3 regions of the Enterobacter sp. ECC_219_Taxon_10 genome follow, and region 2 is predicted to be linked to each of the others. Evidence: predicted binding sites of a transcription regulator. Region 2 holds the regulator's gene; each other region holds the start of a gene.

Region 1 (2,270 bases), 480 kb from region 2:
CACCACGCGGTTCAGCGTCAGGCCAAGCGATTTCTGCGTCGAGCCGCTGGCCGCAACATAATCGGTAAACAGGGTGCCGTTGACCGAGCTGGCAAACGGCGTGTTATTCCAGTGCCCGCCGAAGGCACCCAGTGCGTCGCGACGTGCGCTCTCGCCAATCACCACCACGTAGGTATGATATTTCGGCTTAACCGCCAGCACGTTCCAGGTGTCTTTCATATTGGAAAGTTCAGCCATGCGCGCCTGCTCGTCGAGAACCTCTTTATTGTTGACAACGACGTCTTTAACGAAGCGGAAAACCGGATAGCCGATATTGATGAGCCTTAGCTTACCGTCCCAGGGAATATTCTGGATGGGGGCGACGAACGCCACGGCAAGGCTGAAGACCAGACAGAGTATTTCGATTTTACCCCAGGATTTTTTCTCGCCCGACCGACGGCGGATGGCGATAACGCCCAACGCGAAGATGAATAACCCTACCACGTAGCTGTACCACGGGAAGATCGTCAGGATCTCCGTCGACTCTTCCATGTTGGTCGAGTGCAGCGCCAGCAGGGTATTAAAGTTTGGCGAGCCGTAGGCCTGACCAAACGGGAAATACATAGCAGCAACCAGTGAACAGACCCCCACAAACGCTTTCTGCACTCGCGGGGCACTCCTCCACAGTACGTGGAGCACACAGGTGAAAGCCACCGCATAAAGCAGGCTGAAGGGATAGCCGAGCGCAAAGTTAATCAGCAGCGACTGCAAAAAGTAAAATCCCGTCCACGGGCTTAAGGCCCGGCTGCGGGTAACGATGGTATCTATCAGGGTTACATTCATAGGTCACTATCACAAAAACGCCATGTGCTCACCCTGGCGCCAAGGGTCAAAGCCTGCCGGACAGTGCGTGGAAAGGGAATGAGAGGTCCGCTTCAGCGAGCCGCAAATTGTGCAGGGCTGCAAGAAGATAGTGCGAGCGTGAATTAAGGTCAACAGTTGCTAAACAGATGTTTTGCGAAGGGGGCTGCAAATCCGCAAAAATAATCGGGAATTGGTCAGTTTACAGCGGAAATGTGACAGAAAAATGAAGCGGCGTACCGCAACGCCGCTTAGTGGGAAGGTTTGTCGTCCTGATGCGGTTTGTTGTTAAACATATCGCACAGCATGTTCAACAGCATTAAGCGCACTTTAAAAGGAGAGTGGGTAAACACGGTCATACACCTCTTGAATTCGTTCATAAGACCTCCTGATTTTTGATCCCTTCGATCCGTGAAGGGTGACTGCATTACATACAGATATAGCACAGGCTATATTGTATAGCTATGGCTATTTCGTTAATTTTTTGTGCTTGCAGAGCTATGGTTTACAATGTGCGCTCTCGATACCGGGCGCTGGAAGCGTCACCCCACTGAGGAAGTACAATGAACCGTCGTGCAGGTAAGCCAACAATGAGGAAAACGACGCAACTGGTGAATGTTGAAGAACATGTCGAAGGTTTTCGCCAGGTCCGTGAGGCGCACCGGCGTGAACTAATTGATGATTATGTTGAGCTGATTTCCGATCTGATCCGCGAGGTCGGGGAAGCGCGTCAGGTTGATATGGCCGCCAGGCTGGGGGTTTCGCAGCCGACGGTCGCGAAAATGTTAAAACGTCTGGCCTCGGTGGGCCTTATTGAAATGATCCCCTGGCGCGGCGTGTTTCTGACGCCGGAAGGGGAGAAGCTTGCGCAGGAGAGCCGCGAGCGTCACCAGCTTGTCGAGAATTTTTTGCTGGTGCTGGGCGTCAGCCCGGAAATTGCCCGCCGGGATGCGGAAGGAATGGAACACCACGTTAGCGAAGAGACGCTGGTGAAGTTTCGTGAGTTTACCCTTAAATATGGTCCCTCCGCTGAATGAAAATCCCTGGACTGCAGGCCCTGTCACGCGATCGTTTCTTCCATCTCTTATTAATTATTGGCGCAGCGTTAAGCCTGTTTGTGCCGTTTGCGCCACAGGCCTGGTCTGCGGCGATTGACTGGCGCACCATCATTACCCTGAGCGGGTTAATGATGCTGACCAAAGGGGTCGAGCTGAGCGGCTATTTTGACGTGCTGGGCCGTAAAATGGTGCGCCGTTTTGCCACCGAGCGCAGGCTGGCCCTGTTTATGGTGTTCTCCGCTGCGGTATTGTCAACGTTTCTGACCAACGACGTGGCGCTGTTTATCATCGTGCCCCTCACGCTCACGCTGCGTAAGCTGTGCGAGATCCCGGTCAGCCGCTTGATCATCTTTGAAGCGCTCGCCGTTAACG
Region 2 (2,270 bases):
TTGTGTGGACGGGTAAAATCACGCTTTTTCAGATACAGCGTGAACTCGGGATAACGCAGAAGATTGAGGATGTTCTGACCATTATCGTCCGGCCAGCGCAGGCCCAGCAGCTGTTGCGCAAGGCCGTTACACCAGAAGATTGTCCCTTCTTCGGTTGTCAGGATCACCGCATCCGGCAGCGACTCTGCACCGCTGCGAAAGCGTTTGATCAGGCTTCCCAGCTCGCGACGGCGCTTTTTATTACGCATCTGCATCTGGTGCAGACCGTACAGCAGCGGCTCCCAGCTGCCGCTTCCCGGCGGCGGCGTCATGCTGCGGTCAACCCACAGCCACCATGAGAGACGCAGCAGGTTCCAGAAATGCCAGACTAACAGCCCGGTGACCGCCGCCAGCAGAAACCACGGCAGATGCCCAAGAAAGGCCCCCAGAATAAGGGCCGGAATACAGCATAAGATCAGTTCAAAGACGAGCCTTTTCCATGACAGACGTTCCAGCACGCGTCACACTCCTGTCATTGTTCAGAAACGGGTCGAGAAACGATAACCCGTGCCGCGGACCGTCTGTACCATGCGATCGTGGCCGCTCAGTTCCAGCGCTTTTCGCAGGCGGCGGATATGTACGTCAACCGTCCGGTCTTCGACATACACGTTAGTTCCCCAGACGTTATTCAGCAACTGCTCGCGGCTGTAAACGCGTTCCGGATGGGTCATAAAGAAGTGCAGGAGTTTAAATTCGGTAGGCCCCATGTCGAGGGGGTTTTCGCCGGTCATCACGCGGTGTGAGGTGGGGTCAAGGCTGAGGCCCTGCATTTCGATCACCTCTTCCACCGCCATCGGCGAAATCCGGCGCATGACGGCCTTAATGCGCGCTACCAGCTCTTTCGGGGAGAAAGGCTTGGTAATGTAATCGTCCGCGCCGGTCTCCAGACCGCGCACGCGATCCTCTTCCTCTCCGCGCGCCGTGAGCATCACAACCGGAATATCGCGGGTCAGCGCTTCACGCTTCAGGTGTTTGATAAACTGCAGTCCGGAGCCGCCGGGCAACATCCAGTCAAGCAGAATCAGATCGGGCCAGGGTTCATTCAGCTGGTTCACCGCGCTGTCATAATCTTCCGCTTCAACCGGCTGGAAGCCATTTTGTTCGAGCACGAAGCACACCATTTCACGAATTGGAGCTTCATCTTCTACGACCAGAATACGTCTCGCCATACTTTGCCCTGTCTTATCTTATTTAAGTTACAAGTTTGTAATGCGGCGCCATTATGCGTCAGTTTTATGACAGATTTATGAAAAACAGTACCACTACAAATGGCAAACTGTTGTTTTATTACAGCGGTTATTTTCCTCTCCCTGACAGTTTATAATCGCCCGCATCGTTTTTCGCCACGGATCTCCTATGCGCATACTTCACACCTCGGACTGGCATCTGGGTCAAAATTTTTACAGCAAAAGCCGTGCGGCTGAACATGAAGCGTTCCTGAACTGGCTGCTGGAAACGGCCCGGACGCACGAGGTGGACGCGATTATCGTGGCGGGTGACATCTTTGATACCGGCTCGCCCCCCAGCTATGCGCGTGAGCTGTACAACCGCTTCGTTGTCAACCTGCAGCAGACCGGCTGTCATCTGGTGATTGTCGCCGGCAACCATGATTCCGTCGCGACGCTCAATGAATCCCGCGACATCCTGGCGTTTCTCAATACCACCGTGGTCGCCAGCGCCGGGCACGCGCCCCAGATCCTGAAAAAACGCGACGGCACCCCGGGGGCGGTACTGTGCCCCATTCCGTTTTTACGGCCGCGCGACATCGTGCAAAGCCAGGCGGGGCTGTCGGGTGCGGAAAAGCAGCAGCATTTATTACAGGCCATCACCGATTATTACCACCAGCAGCATGCCGATGCCTGCGCCCTGCGCGGTGAACAGGCCATTCCGGTCATTGCCACCGGGCACCTCACCACCGTCGGGGCCAGTAAAAGTGACGCTGTCCGCGAGATCTATATCGGCACGCTGGATGCGTTCCCGGCGCAAAACTTCCCGCCAGCCGACTACATCGCGCTCGGGCACATTCACCGTGCCCAGGTCATCGGCGGCTGCGAGCATATCCGCTACTGTGGTTCCCCTATTTCGCTCAGCTTCGATGAAACCGGGAAAGCCAAGTCCGTGCATCTGGTGAGCTTCAGCGAGGGTAAACTCAGCGCCGTCGAGACGCTGGAGGTGCCGGTCACCCAGCCGCTGGCGGTGCTGAAGGGCGATCTGGACGCCATTACCGCCCA
Region 3 (2,270 bases), 1.8 Mb from region 2:
ATCGTTGGTTTAACCAACTGCCCGGTACTGCGTAAGACTTCCGTCGTGATTGATAATGGCTGATCCACAGCGTGAATGCCGAATAAAAAAACGCCGCAAAGATGCGGCGTTTTTTATGCTAACCAGGCTTAAAACGGATAGTCGTGGTAACCCATCTGTTCTGAAATCTTGCGCGCGGCGGTATGCAGAATAGCCACATACTCGTGCAGGCGCTCTTCCGAGAAGCGCAGCGTTGGGAAAGAGATGCTCAACCCCGCAATCACGACGCCAAAGCGGTCAAACACCGGAACGCCAATACAGCGCAGCCCTTCTTCCTGCTCTTCGTTATCCTCGCCATACCCTTGTTCACGCACCTTGTCGAGCACCGTTAATAACTCTTCGGTGCTGGTTATGGTGCGTTCAGTACTGCGTTTGTACTCCACGCCATCGAGGATCTGTTTTACCTCTTCACGATCGCGCCACGCCAGCAGAACCTTACCAATTGCTGTGCTGTAAAGCGGGTTGCGACGACCAATGCGTGAATACATACGCAGGTTATACATGGAGTCGATTTTATGGATGTAAACAATACTGTCTTCATCCAGCGCACCCAGGTGGATAGTCTCTTTGGTCAGGCGGGAAATCTCACGCATCTGAATATCCGCGCTACGGATCAGATCCACGTTTTGTAATGCCCTGGCACCCAGTTCAAACAGTTTCAGCGTCAGAGAGTATTTTTCAGACTCCCCTTCCTGTGCAACGTAACCCAGTGATTTCATGGTTTGCAAAAAGCGATAAACGGTGCTTTTCGACATCATCACGCGCTGTGACAACTCTGTGATACCAATTTCACGCTCTTCCCCGAGCGCCTGTAAGATGCCAAACACCTTCAGCACGGAAGAAACAGAATCTGGCTGTTTATCCAAATCCGCAATTGCCATTTACCACCTCATAGAGAGTGTTTTATAAAAATCAGAACCGGTTTTTATTATAAATTCCCGTCATGTTACCTGCAATCAATCCGCGTTTACTTCGTTACAAATCTGCGACATAAAACGGTGTTGACGATGCTAAAATAGTTACCCTGAGAATAATTTCACTCTGAGCTATTTATCCCCAATGGAAAAGAACCTTTCCGATGGCCTGCCTTTGCCCCAGCGGTATGGCGCTATCGCTACGATAATTATTGGTATCTCAATGGCCGTCCTTGACGGCGCGATTGCGAACGTTGCCCTTCCCACCATTGCTACCGATCTGCATGCTTCCCCGGCCAGTTCGATATGGATTGTTAATGCCTATCAGATTGCGATTGTGGTTTCCCTGCTCTCCTTCTCTTTTCTGGGCGATATGTTCGGCTACCGTCGGGTATATCAGTGCGGGCTGGTGGTATTTACTTTCACATCACTGCTGTGCGCCCTTTCGGACTCTCTGCATACGCTGACGCTGGCGCGCATCGCGCAAGGTTTTGGCGGCGCGGCGCTGATGAGCGTCAATACGGCGCTAATCCGCCTAATCTATCCGCAGCGTCATCTGGGGCGCGGCATGGGGATAAACTCGTTTATTGTCGCGGTCTCATCTGCCGCCGGGCCAACCATTGCGGCCGCTATACTTTCTGTCGCCTCCTGGCAATGGCTGTTCGCCATAAACGTGCCGCTGGGTATCGTGGCCATCTTCTTTGCCCTGCGTTATCTCCCCGCTAACGGCCCGAAAAGCACCATGCCGCGCTTTGACGTGGCAAGTGCAGTGATGAATGCGCTCACCTTTGGTCTGCTGATTACCGCCCTGAGCGGCTTTGCGCAGGGTCAATCTCTGCTGCTTACCGCCGCGGAGCTTGTTGCCCTGCTGGTGACGGGCTTCTTCTTTGTTCGCCGACAGCTTGCCCTGCCGGTACCTTTACTGCCGGTCGATCTGCTGCGTATCCCCCTCTTTTCGCTCTCCATCTGCACCTCCGTCTGCTCGTTCTGCGCCCAGATGCTGGCTCTGGTTTCTCTGCCCTTCTTCCTGCAAAGCGTGATAGGACGTTCCGAAGTGGAGACCGGGCTGCTGTTAACCCCCTGGCCGCTGGCGACGATGGTGATGGCACCGCTTGCCGGTTATTTAATAGAACGTGTACATGCCGGTTTGTTGGGTGCGGTGGGGCTGGCAGTGATGGCAACCGGTCTTTTTGCGCTGGCGCTGCTTCCGTCATCGCCAGGCGATCTGGACATTATCTGGCGCATGGTTCTGTGCGGTGCCGGGTTTGGCCTGTTCCAGTCCCCCAACAACCACACCATTATTACCGCGGCGCCGCG

The links. The regulator PhoB, encoded in region 2, activates phosphate uptake and scavenging genes when phosphate is short. The targets are predictions, from matches to a motif close to CTGTCATAAAACTGNCNNAT.
Region 1: a site for PhoB is predicted at 829-848, ahead of AC4ICF_RS07370 (phosphoethanolamine transferase). Genes of this name have one in related genera too.
Region 3: a site for PhoB is predicted at 1,012-1,031, ahead of kdgR (DNA-binding transcriptional regulator KdgR). Genes of this name have one in related genera too.

The regions. Positions count from the first base shown of each region.
Region 1 is NZ_CM178005.1:1,543,504-1,545,773, forward strand. It holds gene AC4ICF_RS07370 (phosphoethanolamine transferase) at 1-822, opposite strand, end outside; gene mntS (manganase accumulation protein MntS) at 1,092-1,220, opposite strand; gene mntR (manganese-binding transcriptional regulator MntR) at 1,404-1,877, shown strand; gene AC4ICF_RS07385 (anion transporter) at 1,874-2,270, shown strand, end outside.
Region 2 is NZ_CM178005.1:1,061,469-1,063,738, reverse strand. It holds gene phoR (phosphate regulon sensor histidine kinase PhoR) at 1-497, opposite strand, end outside; gene phoB (phosphate response regulator transcription factor PhoB) at 519-1,208, opposite strand; gene sbcD (exonuclease subunit SbcD) at 1,396-2,270, shown strand, end outside.
Region 3 is NZ_CM178005.1:2,895,187-2,897,456, forward strand. It holds gene AC4ICF_RS13795 (YobH family protein) at 1-63, shown strand, start outside; gene kdgR (DNA-binding transcriptional regulator KdgR) at 129-920, opposite strand; gene AC4ICF_RS13805 (MFS transporter) at 1,099-2,270, shown strand, end outside.